3 regions of the Marinomonas sp. ABL3_031 genome follow, and region 1 is predicted to be linked to each of the others. Evidence: predicted binding sites of a transcription regulator. Region 1 holds the regulator's gene; each other region holds the start of a gene.
What was found. Region 1 encodes PhoB, which activates phosphate uptake and scavenging genes when phosphate is short. Its sites were predicted from a motif close to TGTCATANNNNTGTCANA; they were not measured.

Region 1 (5,680 bases):
TGTAACCCCAAGCTCAGAAGGCGCGAGTTTGCCGTCGATAATGCTATCCGCGTTGACGATTGACGGGATTTGCATATACCAAGCGTAAGGAGAAGCCGTTTTAGGATCGACCGCACGTTGGAAACCATAAACGAAATCGTGGGCAGTAACGGGGTCGCCATTCGACCATTTTGCATCTTTGCGTAGGCTAAAGGTATAAACAGTATTGTCTTTATTTACCTTGTAACTGGTAGCGACTCCCGGCTCTAAATAACCCTCAGAATCTTGGCTGTAAAGCCCCTCGAACAAATCGTATGCTCTGATCCAACCTGCGTCTTCTTGAATGAGTTGCGGATCGATCGATGTAGGTTCTTGTCCACCGTTACGGACAATTTCTTGTATTGGTGAAAGGGTTATGCCTTCAGGTACATCGGCAGCTTGGATGGATAAACAAGACAGTGACCCTGTAAAAATCGCGGCTACGAGAAATATCTTTTTAACGTTCATAGTGTTCCCTTATTTGTTTTGCAGATGCCTTTATAATGGTGAGGCGCTTGGTTCGTCCTTAAGTTTTGATGGTTCATCAACTAGCAAAAGGTCACAATCGAAATTTCGTATTGCTCTATACGTCTCGTAAATGTGGAGACCTGTCAGCCCTCGTGATATTCTCAGCTTTGATTGAAGCGTCAGACAGATAGAGTCGAAATATTGTGATTACCCAACCTTTCAAAGCTGCAGGTGCCTTTTTAAAAGCCTTCCCCTTAATCGTTTCTAAAGAGTTACGTTTGTTTATTTTGGCGCCTTTACTAGCAAACTTATTACTCATGGCACTGATTTACATGGTGGCCTTTAGTTATTTCCAAGATTTGTTGAATTGGGCAATGGGATACTTACCGGATTGGCTATCTTTTATTAGCTGGTTGGTGGATTTGATCTTTGGGGCCGTCATCGCTGTGCTGTTGTTTTATAGTTTCTCTGTTGGGGTCAATATTTTGGCTGCGCCTTTTATGGCATTTTTAGCTGAGAAAGTAGAAGAAAAAACCACAGGTAAGGTGTTTGACGAAGCGCTGACTTTTAGTGTGATTGTGTCGACTATTGGTCGTAGTTTACAGCGAGAAATGCAAAAAATTCTTTACTTTGTACCTCGCTTTTTGCTGTTATTAGTTTTGTCTTTCATTCCTTTAGTGAATGTCATCGCGCCTGTTCTGTTATTGTTGTTTTCAGCTTGGATGCTGGCATTACAGTACATGGATTATGCTTTCGACAACAATAAAGTGGCTTTTTACGACATGCGCATGGCGCTAAGAAGTAAGCCCTTACTCTGTTGGACTTTTGGCGGTATTGTTATGGTGTCATTGACCATTCCGCTGTTTAATTTGTTTGTGATGCCGATTGCTGTTGTGGCAGCGACTTTATTATGGGTGTCCATCTTTAGGGTAGAGAATGGAGATTTCTCTGCGTTGTTAAACTCTCAAAATGGAATGAAATAATGTCGCTTAAAATTTTGGTGGTTGATGATGCGTCATTTACGCGAGATTTGATTCGTCGTACCTTGCGCAAGCAGTTTCCTGCGGTGGAAATTGAAGACGCGGTGAATGGGCGCAAAGCGCAACAGCTGCTCAATAAAACGCAATTTGACATGGTCTTGTGTGACTGGGAAATGCCTGAAATGACAGGTGTGGAACTGCTCAAATGGTGCCGTGAACAGCCTAAATATAAAAAAGAAGATGTGCCATTTGTCATGATTACCAGCCGTGGTGATAAAAATCACGTCGTGGAAGCGGTGCAGGCCGGTGTGACGGATTACTTAGGTAAGCCGTTCTCTGGTGAGCAATTGGTCAACAAAGTATTTGCAGCGGCCAAGAAGCATAAATTGTCGTCACAATTAACAGCACAGAAGCCTAAAGCCGCTACTGGTTCATCCCAAGGCATTGCGGCTGCATCCATTGATGTGTTGATGGGAGGCGCTTCAAAAATCACTTCACAAGGCTCAAAAATCATTAATCCCACTGAGCCTGAAGTCAGTATCAAAGACGTTAAAATTCCAACCCTAGTACGCTTTGAGAACAAGCAATTTCGTTGCATGGTAATCAAATTCAGTAAGCAAGAAGCAACCATGTTGATCAAGAGTGACGATGTGGTGCCACAAGTGTTAGGACAAGCTGTATTAGATTTGGAACACAAAGGTGCCGTTAATCGTTTGAACTATTATGTCGAGTCGGTCGCCACCACGGAAAAGAGACCAGATTCGACTTTTCTAACGGTGATGCTGCGTTTGATAGACCAAGACGCAGACAAAGAAGCCTTCATTAAGAGTTTATTCGAGCATCTTTGATTCTTAGGTGTTTGCAGCAATAAAAAAGGTGCTCAATGAGCACCTTTTTTATTGAAATAGTCAGTGTAAAACTACTCTACATTGGAAGAAGTTGCACCCTCAATCACGTCTTTGCGCACGCGATTGGCCGGGAAATGACAGGAAAAAGTACTGCCTGCACCAGGTAAACTGCGGATTTGTAGTTTCGCGTCATGATGCAATAACACGTGCTTCACAATCGCCAGTCCTAAGCCTGTGCCCCCGGTTTTTGAGCCACGACCTTTATCAACCCGGAAAAAACGTTCGGTTAGACGTGGAATATGCCTTGGGTCGATTCCTAAGCCCTGATCTTTTACAGAAAAGATGCCATTGAGTTCACTCGATTCCCATTTTATTTCAATTTCGCCGCCGTCAGGCGAGTATTTCACGGCATTTACAATCAGGTTTGAAAAAGCACTGTACAACTCTTTATAGGAACCATAAATACGTGCATCGTTAGCAATTTGGGTTGTCAGTTTGTGCTGTGCTGACAAAATGGGGGTTGTGGTTTTGACAATAGAATCGATAATCTCGGCTACTTTATGCCACTGATTTTCTTCTCGTTTGTCATCGCTTTCTAGACGCGATAAAAGCAGCAAGTCTTCGATCAGTTGTTCCATGCGTTCGGATTGTTCTGCCATATTTACTATGCCTTTCTGCATACTTTTGGGCAGTGTATCCTTAAACATATCTAGGGTTTCAACATAGCCTTTTATTACCGTCAGAGGGGTTTTGAGTTCGTGTGAAGCGTTGGCAACAAAGTCTTTACGCATCTGCTCTAACAAATGTAGACGGGTGATATCACGAATAAAAATAAGGTGATCGTTTTTGTCGTAAAGGGTGGTTTGGATTTCCAAGTATACGCCATCTTTTGCGGGGGATTTGATTATCAGGGGTTCGCCGAAACGTTTTTGCGTAAAGTATCGGAAAAACTCAGGACTGCGCACTATGTTGGTAATAACTTGGCCGCGGTCAACCGGTCGCATCAGGCCTAAAAAATGCGCCGCTGAGTTATTCCACCATTCTAAATTTCCCTGATTGTCAGCCATAATGACGCCTTCTTTCAAGGCGCTGGTGGAGCTCTCAATACGGGTTAAAGCTTGGCGCATACGACGTTTGGATTTGCGTTGTTTCTTTTGTAAACGATATACGGCATCAAACACTTCGCCCCAAATACCGTTAGATTCTGGTGGCGCGGCACGACCAGAATGACGTAACCAGTTATGGAACTGATAGAGTTGGTACATTTGCCAGTATAAAGTGCCCAATGTATAGAGCAGCAAAACACCTAAAAAATGGCCTAATATATATCCGATTACAGCGCAGGCAATAAAGCCTGCTAGCCAAGAAATAATGGTGTTTTGCCAGATGGTTTTCATGCCGACCTTTTTGCTGAAAAGCGGTAGCCAGTGCCCCGCACGGTTTGAATCAAGAAATCATGGCTATTGCCAATGGCTTTTCGCAAACGACGTATGTGTACATCGACTGTGCGCTCCTCTACATAGACATTACCACCCCAGACTTGATCCAATAATTGTGCTCTTGAATAAGCGCGTTCTTGATGCGTCATTAAGAACTTCAGCAAACGATATTCTGTCGGCCCCATGTCCAATGGACGGGCTCCAATAGTGACTCGTTGACTGATTGGGTCAAGTGTTAGACCTTCTACTTCAATGGGTTCATCAATGCCCTGTGGCGTAGCACGACGTAAAACTGCTTTTAGTCGAGCAACCAATTCACGAGGTGAAAAAGGTTTGGTAATGTAATCGTCCGCTCCCACTTCTAAACCTTGAATTTTATTGTCTTCTTCACTTTTTGCTGTCAGCATGATGACAGGTATTTCCGCTGTCGTGCTGTCTTTTTTGAGACGTCGTGTCAATTCAATGCCACTGCCGCCAGGCATCATCCAGTCAACCAAAATCAAATCGGGTCTATGATCCACTATGATTTCATGGGCTTGCTGAATGTTTTCTGCTTCCATGTACTCGTATCCTGCCATTTCTAAGGCAATGGCAATCATTTCGCGTATGGAAGACTCATCATCAATAATTAGTACTTTCTTACCGGTCACAGGATTCACCCTCATCTCAGGAACGGTTTAATTAAAGCGATCAATTATGACAATTTAGTTAAAGTGTCATATGTTTGCCACATTTTACACAAAATAGCTGGTTACTATGCCGATAAAGACGCAAACACCAATACGGTTGTTGTCTAGGAAAGAGTGAAAACAGGCTTGTCTTTGCCTGTCTTTTGCCTGCTGATATTGCTTGTAAAACAACCAAATACATATCAATAATGCGACGAAATATGGCCAACCCAGTGTCGCGAAGAAGCCCACCCATGTCAAAAGAGAAAGCGTTAAAGCTTGTAAACAAAGAATCACCAAAAGATCATACTGACCAAATAAGATGGCGGTGGATTTGATGCCGACTTTTAAATCATCAGGACGATCCGTCATAGCGTAATAGGTGTCATATGCAATCGTCCAAAGGCAATTTGCTAAGAATAGCATCCACAAGAGAGGGTCGTTTAAATGGCCACCTTGAGCGCTATAGGCCATGGGAATAGCCCAAGAAAAGGCCAGTCCTAAGAAGAGTTGAGGCAGATGAGTATAGCGCTTCATGAATGGATAGAGAGCCGCTAACCCCAAGCCAACAAAGGACAAAAGTATGGTTTGTTTATCGGTAAGCAGCACCAGAATAAAGCTGGCTAAGGCCAATACAATGAATAAAATCAACGCTTCATTGGCGCTAACACGGCCCGATGGTATAGGACGGTTTTTGGTTCGCTCTACATGGCCATCCACTTTTCGATCCGCATAATCATTAATCACACAGCCAGCCGAACGCATGCTAAAAACGCCCATTATGAAAATAATCACAATCGACCAATCTGGTTGTCCGTCCGCCGCTAGCCAAATGGCCCACAAGGTTGGCCACAATAATAATAAGGAGCCGATGGGACGATTGAAGCGAGTTAACTCGGCGTAGTCTTTAAGCTTGTTCATAATAATCCAAATGGCGATTTGAAATCAGAGATTGTGTCAAAGAAGGCTTCGTTAACCAAGATACCAGTACCATATTGATGAAAAACAGAACGTCTTGCCCAAACACTACCAGTTTGATCTGGGAACATGTTGGCAGGTAACTCAGCTATTTCAATCGGACTGCGCTGTAACGTCCTGTGTTGGAATAAATAACCACCAAGAGGTTTGTTCTTGAGATGAGGTACTTGTCGCCAATGACCGACCAGCGAGCGAGCAGGAATAATAGAGCGCGCATAAATCACCGTCACGCCATTCAGCTTTAATAACACGCTGCGCACACGAACAGCGGCTCTAGGGCC
Region 2 (5,680 bases), on a different contig from region 1:
TGCTGAAATTGCGCAACAAGCATTAGGATATGCTAATGCCAGTATAGATAAAGCCGCTTGGTTTGAGCACTTAAAACAAGGGCCATTAACTTGTGAGGACAATTGCGACGAGGTACAACACGTGCTTCGCGAGTTAACGAAAAGTATTCCTGCGCAACAAGTCGCATTGCCTTATGTGCCACTCGTTGCGCTTTATAAGGAAGATACTGGCCAATTAAATCAAGCGTTATTAGACAGAATTCCTACACCCAGTGTCCTCAGTATGGTAAGACCCAACTGGCAATTAAAAGACATCATTGGGACCAATATGAACGTATCACATCAAGGCTTTTTATATCGCCAAGACGGTCGTTTGTTTATACGTCATGCCAGTGTGACTCATCAACGTGTGATGGATGAAGACTTTTTAGACTATTTTTCCCAGTATACGAAAGCATCTTCTCTAAAGGGCTTCAATGTTCAGAAGATACTTTTATGATGATTTTTTGCTGGACCTTTTATGTTTAAAGTTGGTATTGAAATGCTTTAAATGTAGATCTAAAGCATCGCAGGATATGGTGATTTCACGAACCGATAGATAGAGGGAATACATTAGACAGACCAGACTAGCAGCAAAGATATAACTGCCGATCTGTTGGTATTCCCCATAAATCGCCAGCATGGACATCACACATAAGAAAAAGCTAATGACACCCGCTTCTTGCATACGTCGAATCAGATAAATGCGTTTGCGTAAATTGGCAATTTGCTCTGTACTATTTTCATCTTCTTGTTTTGGATCAAAAGTACGTATGATGGACGCCAAGGTAACAAAACGATTGGTATAAGCCAATAATAAGAGTGATACCGCTGGAAATAGCATGGCGGGTGTGGTTAAGGTGATGATCATGATAGCCCTTGGAGACAAGTGTTGGATGAGGATGAAGGAAACTAGTTTAGCAGTTTTTCGAATAAATGGGTGACCCATTAGCCGCTTATAAATTGAGGAGAAAAGGATGGAGTTATCAGCTTTAAAAGCCTACTTGTTAGCCAAACCTGAAGCGCAAGAAGATTATCCTTTTGATGACAAAACGGCTGTCTTCAAAGTGCAGAATAAAATGTTTGCTTTATTATCGCGTCATCAAGGTAAAGCCTTGATGAATGTGAAGTGTCGTCCCGATCATGCGATAGAATTGCGAGATGTGTTTGAGGAAGTTATTCCTGCTTACCATATGAATAAAAGACATTGGAATTCCATCTTCTTGGAAGGCAGTTTGCCAGAGGGCGAAATCCAGCGAATGGTCGATCACTCCTATGCGTTAGTCGTAAAAGGAATGACCAAAGTGCAGCGTCAGGGCTTGGAAGTACGCCATGGCGCAACTGTGATTTATCATGGCCTATGAGAAAAAGCGGCCAATAGAGAATGCTATTGGCCAGGAGTTTATATCTTGTGTATTGACGGAAACATCGCTTATTAGAGTTTAAAGGTCGACATCACGCGATGTGTTTCTTCTGAGGTTTGCGCCAAGATTTCACTAGTTTCATTGTTCTGTTGAACTTGTAAACTTGCTTGTGCGGAAAGTTCTGCCACTTTCTCGTTTAAATCGCTCAATGTTTTTACCAAATCACTTTGTGACGTTACGCTGTTAATAACCGCGTGGCTAGCATGATTGATTCCTTCTGCTGAGCTAGCAATTTCTTCCAGATATTTTGCCGTGAGATTGATTTCTTCATTGGTTTTCTGCGATTGCTGATGGCTCTCCGTAATACGTAGCTCTGCTTGTTTGGCACCTTCTTGAAGTTTGCTGATCATGGCTTGTATTTCGTCTGTTGACGCTTGAGTGCGACTGGCCAAACCACGAACTTCATCGGCAACGACGGCAAAGCCGCGGCCCTGTTCACCAGCCCGGGCCGCCTCAATCGCCGCGTTCAGTGCAAGTAGGTTGGTTTGCTCCGCTATTTCGCTTATTACATCTAATACTTTACCAATGGTTTGAGATTGTTCTGCCAGTTGTACCACGGTATTTAAACCAGCTTCCAATTCATTGGAGAGCTTGTCCAGAGATTGTACTGTTTGTCGAATCGAAGATTGTCCAGTACGGGTTTTCTCAACGGTACCTTGTGCTGATTCTAAGGTGCTTTGCGTGTTGCTAATGACCTCGTTTTTAAAGCCATCTACTTCACGAATGGCATCCGTCATTTGATGAAACATACCTTCGCGTTCTTGCGTAATGGCTTTGGTTTTAAAGGCGACTTCCTTAAGTTCTTTGCTCTTGGTTTCGACTTGTTTATTCAAGCTAACAGCTTTGTTCAATGTGTCCGTCAGTCGTTCTACAAAGGTGTTATATGAAGTGGCAATTGTCGTTAGCTGGTCATTACCGGAAACGGGTAAGCGGGCGGTTAAATCCCCTGAACCGTGTGAAATGTTTTCTAAAGCCGTTTGAACTTGACGAATTGGCAGTAATATAGAGCGAAGAATTAACACAGATAAGAGTAGAGCCAGCAGAATGACAACACAACTGATGGTACCCAGTTTAATCATTCCAGCTTGAAATTGACTATCCACATCGTCTAGGTAGATACCAGAGCCTAAAATCCAGCCCCAAGGTTCAAACCCTTTAACATAGGAAATTTTTGCAACGGGCAGGTCATTGCCGGGCTTAGGCCACAAGTAATCGACAAAACCCGCGTCTTGTGCTTTTACTACTTTGACAAATTCTGAAAACAATTTCTTACCGTTAGGATCTTCCAGATTGGCGAGATCTTTGCCATCCAGCTCGGGTTTGACAGAATGCATGACTACAACGGCATTGTAGTCATTGAGCCAAAAATACTCTGAGCCTGCATAGCGAATGCCCTTGATGGTTTCCATGGCATATTTTTGAGCTTGGCTTTTGGATAATTCGCCATTTTGTTCAAGTGAATAGAAATGGGTCAGTACGCCTGTAGCCGTTTCAACTACATGTTTAGTTTGCGCGTATTTTTGATTAAGTAAGGAGGACTTGTATTCACTTAAAGCAAGCAACATGACAAGTACTAGGCCAATAGAAAACAACGTTACCAGGCCAATTAGCCTATGCTTTATTGGAATTTTTCTTAAGAGATTTAACATAGTTACTTCCTTATCGTTTTATATATAGAAGGTGCGAATAAGTTTTTTGAGCAGAAAAATATGGACTTATTTGCGCCTTCACTATCCCTATTATGTGGTTAATGTTTAAGAAAAGAGCTGTTTGTTTACAATTTTTATCCTTTTTACATAACAACTTTAATAATGCCATTTAATTGTCATGTATGTGTAACTTTATATCTCTAGAGTATTTGACAACCTCATTTGAAGCAGGAGTGGGGTTGAGAGAAAGTGTGGGGAATCATTTTTTCTTTGTACCTCAATATATTAGATCGTGTTGCGCAGAAAGAAGTGCGACTTGCATGATCAATATCCAATGACCAGTAACAAGTAATAGGGCAAGTATTATGACCATTAATCAAAAGCAAGAACTGAGTTTTGATGAGTTAGATGAATTAGTGCGTCCAGCACCGGAAGTGGTGGATTTTGAAGAAGTCGCAAACAAAATGGTATCGCGTCGTGGCTTTCTAAGTGGTGGTGCCGCCGTCGGTGCCAGTGCATTGGTGATGGGATCGACTTTTGGTGCTGCGCAAGCTATGGCTGCTCATCATCAACCTTCTCGTTTGGCTTTTGATATGGTTAAAGCGACTACAGCAGACACTATTACTTTGCCAAAAGGTTACACTTGGCAAGTGCTTGCTTCTTGGGGAGATCCATTGTGGTCAAAAGGTGTGCCATTGGATACAACGACTGGGGGAACGGGTGCTTCTCAAGAAATGGCTTTTGGTGACAACAATGATGGCCTTGCCTTCTTTAATCATAATGGTGTTTTCGTATTAGCGGTTAACAATGAATACGTCAATCCAAAAACCCTGAATGCGAATCGTGAAGATGGCAAAACAATGACCGCAGACGATGTGCGTAAGAACAAAGCGGCACACGGTGTCTCAATCATGGAGGTTGCACAGTACGATGGTAAGTGGAGCATCATCAAAGACTCTAAGTTCAACCGTCGCATCACTGCGGATACTGAAATGGAAATCACTGGTCCAGCTCGTGGTCACGATTTATTGAAAACCTCGGCCGATCCTCGTGGTGTGCTAGCGAAAGGTACTTGGAATAACTGTGGTCAAGGTCAAACACCTTGGGGCACTTATTTGACATGTGAAGAGAACTTCAACAGCTACTTCTCTGCCTCTGATGACAGCTACCAACTTCCTGATGAGCTTAAGCGTTACGGTGTGAGCACTTCTGAAGGTCGCTACAAGTGGGAAATGGCAGACGATCGTTTCGATCTTGTAAAAGAGCCAAATGAGCCGAATCGTTTTGGTTATGTGGTTGAAATTGATCCAATGAATCCAAATTCTCGTCCTAAAAAACGCACAGCACTAGGTCGTTTCAAACACGAAAATGCTGAAGTAGCCATTGCTGCAAATGGTCATGTTGTTGTTTACCTAGGCGATGACGAGCGTGGCGAATTCCTTTACCGTTTTGTTTCTAAAGGCAAATACCAAGTAGGTGCTGACAACTCAGACTTACTTGCAGAAGGTACTTTGTACGTTGCTAAATTCCATGACAATAATCGTGGTGAGTGGTTGGCACTTACGCCAGAAACCACTGGTATGACGGAAGCGGAAATTGCAATTCACACGCGTCAAGCGGCATCTAAAGTTGGTGCAACTACCATGGACCGTCCTGAGTGGGTCGCTGCCAATCCAAACAAAGTAGAAGCTTACTGCTGTCTAACCAACAACAAAAACCGTGGCGTGAAACCAAATGCAGGTGGTGATGAGACGCCAGCAGAAGGTCCGAACCCACGAGTGAAGAACAAATTCGGTCAGATCGTACGTTGGGAACCGATGAACGAAGATCATACCGCAAAAGATTTCAAGTGGGATTTGTTTGTGATGGCGGGTAACCCAGCGGTCTTTGATGATGCTTATGCGGGTTCTGCGAACGTTAACAAAGACAACATGTTTAACTCTCCAGATGGCTTGAAGTTTGACCGTAACGGTTTGTTGTGGATTCAAACCGATGGTAACTACTCGAACGAAGGGGACTTTGCTGGTCAAGGTAACAACCAGATGTTGGTGGGCGATACGGAAACGGGCGAAATCAAACGTTTCATGGTCGGTCCAACCAAGTGTGAAGTCACTGGTGCGGCGTGGAGTTCTGACTACTCGACAATGTTTGTCAGCATTCAGCACCCAGGTGGTACTTGGCCGACAGGTGGTACACCGTTGTCCAGCGTGATTGCCATCACTCGTGAAGATGGTCGTGCTATCGTTTAAGCATAGTAACGAGAAATGAAAACAAGCCAGCATATGAGAGTATGCTGGCTTTTTTATTTTTCGCACAAGGCGTTTTTTTAATCAAAAGTATTTATCTTATTTTGAGGTAATTGTGGCAATTGCAGAGAAAATTAATGTCTTTGTAAAAGGGATGGAAGCCTTAGCCACTTGATCTATTGAAGTTTATACCAAGGTGACGACTATTTTGGTCGTTTCGTCGCTATCAATGACTTATTGCTGCATTTGTTCATGATTCAAATTGCCCTATCGGTGAAATTATGATTTATCATAGATTTTGGGAGATCTGAGTCAGTTTTGGTAGATGTAGGGCAAGTTATGG
Region 3 (5,680 bases), on a different contig from region 1:
GACCGTCAATAATCCTTTCGTGATCACTCCCCATCGACCTAACTATTTTTTACCTATTGCTTACACGTCAAACCCAAATGATCGCGCTTTTTTAGGCGATAAGAGTGATTCGGAAAGTTTGCAAAGTGTCGAATTTAAATTTCAGCTCAGTGTGAAATTCCCAGTGGCTTATAATCTTGTTGGGCGTAACAGCAGCTTATGGTTTGCTTATACTCAACAAGCCTATTGGCAAGCTTATAACAGCAATATTTCTGCGCCATTTCGTGATACTAATCATTTTATTGTGGTTAAACCCAAAAAGGGGTTATTCGGCATTAAGCCAAGTTACATATCTTATGGTTTGAATCATCAATCAAATGGCCAATCTGGTGATTTATCACGCTCTTGGAACCGTTTTTATATCGAATTTTTATTTGAAACAGACGATACGGCCTTTTCGGTTAAGCCTTGGTATCGCTTTCCAGAAAGTTCCGACATGGACGATAACCCTGATATTGAAAAGTACTATGGCTATGGCGAATTTAGCCTGATACATGTGATTGACGATTACAGTATCGACGTCATGCTACGCAACAATTTGGACATGTCAAACAACCGTGGTGCCATTCAAGTGGGTTTCAACTTCCCTTTATGGGGAAAAACACGCGGCTATATTCAGTATTTCAACGGTTATGGCCAATCACTGCTTGATTACAATCACCAAACTCAGTCGCTGGGAATCGGTATTATGTTGAGTAATTGGTTATAGTTGTCCTTATTTTTTGACGATTGACACCTTTTCGTCATCTTATTGTCATGGAGATGTCATTTTTTGATTTTAAGCTAGTTGGTAATTTAACCTAGGAGCACAACAATGAAACTTATTCCTATCGCAACCAGCTTAATGACATTGACTCTTCTTACTGCTTGTGGCGGTCAAATGACGAAGTCCGGTTCTGACGAGAAAATGGCAGAAGCGTCCGCTTTGAACAACAATGATATGTATGAAGTACACCATGAAGGTCGTATTTACATTTTTGACGATCGTGATGTTTATGAAGATTTTCTTGCTGTAGGGGAAACGTCTTTTAGAAAAGTGCGAATCGGTGAAGGTCCTAAAGGTGAAACCATCGTATTTGGTTTGACCAATGAAGACAAAAAGAAAACCTCTGGTATTGCTTCAATCGAAATGTACGATGGTGACTTGGCTGGTGCAGAAGACTTTTACGGTGAAATGCGCGTAGAAGGCCGTATCTTTGTTTTTGGTTCTTTAGAAGAAATGAACACGGCTCGTATCGTGGGTGAAGTACCATTACGCTACACAGAAATCGGTGCTGGCCCACAAGGTGAAACCGTTGTTTATGCTTTAAACAGCAGCAATAAGAAAGTGCGTCCAGACGCTATGATTGCTAAGTTCCACCAAATGAATGATATGAAATAGATCATACAAAAAAGATTGATAAATGCCCCGTTCGTCGGGGCATTTTTGTTTTGAAATACAGGCCTTTATTTATTCTTATCTGCTGATGACCCTGTCATCAAGTTGTCACCAAATCGCCACCCAACTGACATTTTTCTCGTTTATGTTGAAGGATAAGAAAAAAGTGAGGTGGCCTTATGAACATACTGCAGAATATTCATGCATTTGATGTACAAACTTTCTCATGGTGTATGGCGCGTAAACACAGAGCCAAACTAACCAATATGGGCAGAGCGGTATCCTTTACCGCAGACGGTCCTTTATACGCCATGTTAGCAGCGTTCTTGTGGTTGAATGGTTACCATACTTTGGTCATTATTATCGCTGCAGGTTTTGCTTTAGAGCGAGTTTTGTATCTGATTTTAAAACGTGGATTTAAACGAAATAGGCCTGCTGACGCATTGGATAATTTTAACAGTTTTATTATTCCTTCTGATCAGTTCTCTTTCCCTTCTGGGCACACCTCTGGTGCTTTTTTCATGGCCTATTGTTTGAGTGAGTGGTTTCCAGGACTCAATTTGATGTTGTATTTTTGGGCTATGAATGTGGGTTTATCAAGAATATTTCTGGGCGTGCATTTTCCAACCGATACGGTAATAGGCGCCTTATTGGGAAGTGTGTGCGCGGGCTTGATGATTGGAGTCTTAGTATGAAAATCCTTTATGGTGTGCAAGGCACAGGCAATGGTCATATTACTCGTGCCAGAGCCATGGCAACGGAAATGAAAGCGGCTGGCATAGAGGTGGATTTTGTATTTTCTGGTCGGGATAAAAATGACTATTTTGATATGGAGTTGTTCGGTGAATATCGAACCTTTGAAGGATTAAGTTTTGCAGCACGGGATGGTAAGTTAGATCTCTATGCTACCTTTCGTCAGGCGAATTTTTTGCGTTTGTATCGTGACATTAAAGCGTTAGAGACGCGTGGATATGATTTGGTGATCACGGATTATGAACCTATCGTTGCTTGGGCTGCTAAACGTCAAGGCGTGCCTTGTTTGGGGTTTGGTCATCAATACGCGTTTAAGTATGATATTCCGCGTTACAAAAAAAATCCGCTGGCCCAATGGATCATGGCGAATTTCGCACCCGCTGGTACACAATTAGGAGCTCATTGGCATCATTTTGGTCATGCCATTTTACCGCCGCTTATTCACCATCTTGAGCTGGAGAATACACCGCAATCCAATCAGGTGTTAGTGTATTTGCCATTTGAAAACAGTGAAGCGGTTTTGGATTGGTTAGAAGCCATTCCAGATTATCAATTTAGATTGCATTGCAAAGACATAGAACCAGGTGTGTATGGCAATGTGGAAGTGTTTCCTTTTAGTCGTACCCAATTTCAAAAAAACCTTAGTGAATGTGAATCTGTACTTTGCAACGCCGGTTTTGAGTTGAACTCTGAAGCCTTGCACTTAGGCCGCCGTATCTTGGCTAAGCCCATGCAAGGTCAAATTGAACAACATTCCAATGCCATTGCATTAGAGTATTTAGGCATAGGTATGACCACAGAAACCCTGAATACCGAGTGTATCAAAGAATGGTTGGAGACCAGCCGTGTGGTACAGATAGATTATCCTAATGTGGCTAAGGCTGTGGTGAAATGGTTGCAAGAAAATGATGATTCCAGTGTTATGGATTTATGTCAAAGTTTGTGGTTACAAGTCCCGAGCCTTAAACAACTCAGTTTTCACTACCCAAATATTCAAAAAACCTCCAATCAAAACGCAATGAAACGCGCGACTGTTTAAACAGTCGCGCATCTCTCCTTTAATAAATGTCCTCTAAAAGAATAAAGGGATTAGGATGTTAAGTTCTTATTAAAGAAGGCCAAGGTACGTTGCCAGGCCAGTTCTGCATTCTTTTCATCATATCTTGCAGTGGAGTCATTGTGGAAACCATGATTGGTTTTTTCATAAGTGTAGGCCATGTAATCCACATTATTCGCCTTTAATGCTGCTTCATAAGCAGGCCATGTATCGTTTACGCGTTTGTCCATTTCAGCAAAATGTATTTGAAGAGGGGCTTTTATCTGATCAATTTTATCTTTTGCAGGGGTTCCATAGTAGGGCGCTCCTGCATTGATCACATCCGGCATATAGGCCGCCAATGTGTTGGTAAGGTAGCCACCAAAGCAAAAGCCTACCATTCCGACTTTTCCAGTGGTTAGTTTGTGGTTTTTAAGTACTCGAGCGGCGTCCATAAAGTCTCCCTCGATTTTGTCTCTGTCCAGGGTTCTTTGCATGGCACGTCCCTCGTCATCATTGCCAGGGTAACCACCTAGAGGAAACAGAGCGTCGGGAGCCAGCGCGACAAAGCCAGCTTTTGCCAAACGTCTAGCGACGTCTTTAATGTAAGGGTTTAAACCGCGGTTTTCATGAGCGACAAGCACCGCAGGGGCAGGGTTTTCTGCATTGACGTTTTTGGGAATGACCAAATAGCCGCGGGCTTTGCCATGACCATTTGGGGCTGCAAAGTCGATATAAGAAGCTGTAATGTCTGGGTCGTTAAAAGACACTTGTTCTGCTTGTGCATAGTTTGGGGTTAGAGATTTCGCGATGACGGATAAAGATAAGCCAGTTACTCCTAACGTACCCAATCGCGACAAAAATGTACGTCTGTCTATGTCGCCGTGGGCATATTCGTCATACCAGTCAAAAGCTTCTTGGGGAATATCGGTCGTCTTCAGAGGGGCGGTTATTTCTGCTGTTTGATTCATCACAATTCCTTCTTTTCTTCATAGGGAAGGTACGAATAAGAATTTACTTATGCCCATCAAAAGCTTGAGCCCATCGTACCCGCTTTCGTAACACCATGTTTAAAGACTAAAACGCATAATTTAGATTGAATTTTGTTTGTTAAGTTCATTTTTTATACAAAAAATATCAAAAATTTACTCACAATTTGTATACGTAACATGATCTAAAATTGGTTTACATGCGTATAACAAAAAAGATGTTTGATTGGCTTAACCAATCGCTTCGGCCGCAAGCGGCTGATCAACAAGTTCGTTAAAAATTGCCTTTGAACTTGCCATCTAGGCTATTGTTAGTTGTGAAAAATATTGTCATTCTTACTGAAGTTGGTTGAAGGAAAGAATACTAATGACGCGCAAATCGCCTATCATTATTACAGGAGGGGGTCAGCGCCTGGGGTTGGCATGTGCAAAAGCACTACAGCAAGAAGGTTACCAGGTAATCATTACCTACCGTCGTCAGAGAGAAGACATCGCAGACATTGAATCCTTAGGTATTCGTTGTATGCAAGCGGACTTTTCAAGTGCCGAGGGAGTGGATGATTTTATTGATCGAATTTTAGACGAATATCAAGCTCTAGGTGGTGTCATACACAACGCATCCGAATGGCAAGCGGAAGACACTTGCTCAGATACGACGCTTTTAATGGAAAAAATGTGGCAAGTGCATGTATTTGCTCCATACCGTATTAATCTTGCCTTCGAAGCATTATTATGTGCAGGTTTTAAAGAAGATGGCATTGCTGACATTATTCACATGACAGATTATGTCGCAGAAAAAGGCAGTGATAAGCACATTGCGTACGCTGCTAGCAAAGCGGGGTTAGCCAATTTAACCTGCTCCTTTGCAAAACGTTATTCGCCTCAAGTTAAGGTGAATTCCATTGCCCCTTCATTACTCATGTTTAATCACAGTGACGACGAAGACTATCGGCAGAAAGCCTTAAATAAGTCACTGTTACGAAAGGAGCCAGGAGAGCAGGAGGGCGTACTCGCTGTTAAGTATGTATTAGAAAGCGGCTACTTGACAGGTCGGACCTTGTCTCTGGATGGAGGCAGACATTTGGTATAACCAAATGGGGACTTCTTATAGCAAAGCCTCCTTGTCATAGGCGGGAGACAGTAACGTAGGACAAAGATATGAAAGCTAACATAGTGGAAAACTCGATGGTTAATCATGCCTTTCTTTCTGAGGAGGCTAAGCAAGTTCGTGATGCACTGATCAAAAGTGGGTTAGAAACGCCTATGATTGATAATGGTCTGACCACGGAAGAGAAATACCAACGTATTAAAACAGCATTTGAAGATGTGGTCAGCACCTTAGGTTTGGATTTGACTGACGACAGTCTGGCCGAAACGCCTCATCGCATAGCGAAAATGTACGTTAAAGAGATATTTTCAGGCTTAGATTACACCCAGTTTCCTAAGATCACCGCCATCGATAACAAAATGAAAGTGGATGAGATG

Region 2: ACXAH2_RS13935 (PhoX family protein) is a predicted target of PhoB. The motif match lies at 3,266-3,283, and genes of this name have one in related genera.
Region 3: ACXAH2_RS13900 (phosphatase PAP2 family protein) is a predicted target of PhoB. The motif match lies at 1,513-1,530, and genes of this name have one in related genera.

Annotation. Positions count from the first base shown of each region.
Region 1 covers NZ_JBSWYU010000010.1:65,797-71,476, forward strand. Annotated here, with positions in the region: gene ACXAH2_RS12020 (peptide ABC transporter substrate-binding protein) at 1-486, opposite strand, end outside; gene cysZ (sulfate transporter CysZ) at 690-1,469, shown strand; gene ACXAH2_RS12030 (response regulator) at 1,469-2,314, shown strand; gene phoR (phosphate regulon sensor histidine kinase PhoR) at 2,386-3,711, opposite strand; gene phoB (phosphate regulon transcriptional regulator PhoB) at 3,708-4,403, opposite strand; gene ubiA (4-hydroxybenzoate octaprenyltransferase) at 4,488-5,342, opposite strand; gene ACXAH2_RS12050 (chorismate--pyruvate lyase family protein) at 5,339-5,680, opposite strand, start outside.
Region 2 covers NZ_JBSWYU010000013.1:29,696-35,375, reverse strand. Annotated here, with positions in the region: gene ACXAH2_RS13955 (N-acetylmuramoyl-L-alanine amidase-like domain-containing protein) at 1-478, shown strand, start outside; gene ACXAH2_RS13950 (DUF2721 domain-containing protein) at 473-889, opposite strand; gene ACXAH2_RS13945 (MmcQ/YjbR family DNA-binding protein) at 996-1,382, shown strand; gene ACXAH2_RS13940 (methyl-accepting chemotaxis protein) at 1,454-3,091, opposite strand; gene ACXAH2_RS13935 (PhoX family protein) at 3,457-5,340, shown strand; gene ACXAH2_RS13930 (FMN-binding glutamate synthase family protein) at 5,677-5,680, shown strand, end outside.
Region 3 covers NZ_JBSWYU010000013.1:20,451-26,130, reverse strand. Annotated here, with positions in the region: gene ACXAH2_RS13910 (phospholipase A) at 1-748, shown strand, start outside; gene ACXAH2_RS13905 (hypothetical protein) at 854-1,420, shown strand; gene ACXAH2_RS13900 (phosphatase PAP2 family protein) at 1,597-2,112, shown strand; gene ACXAH2_RS13895 (MJ1255/VC2487 family glycosyltransferase) at 2,109-3,209, shown strand; gene ACXAH2_RS13890 (dienelactone hydrolase family protein) at 3,260-4,177, opposite strand; gene folM (dihydromonapterin reductase) at 4,563-5,285, shown strand; gene folE (GTP cyclohydrolase I FolE) at 5,354-5,680, shown strand, end outside.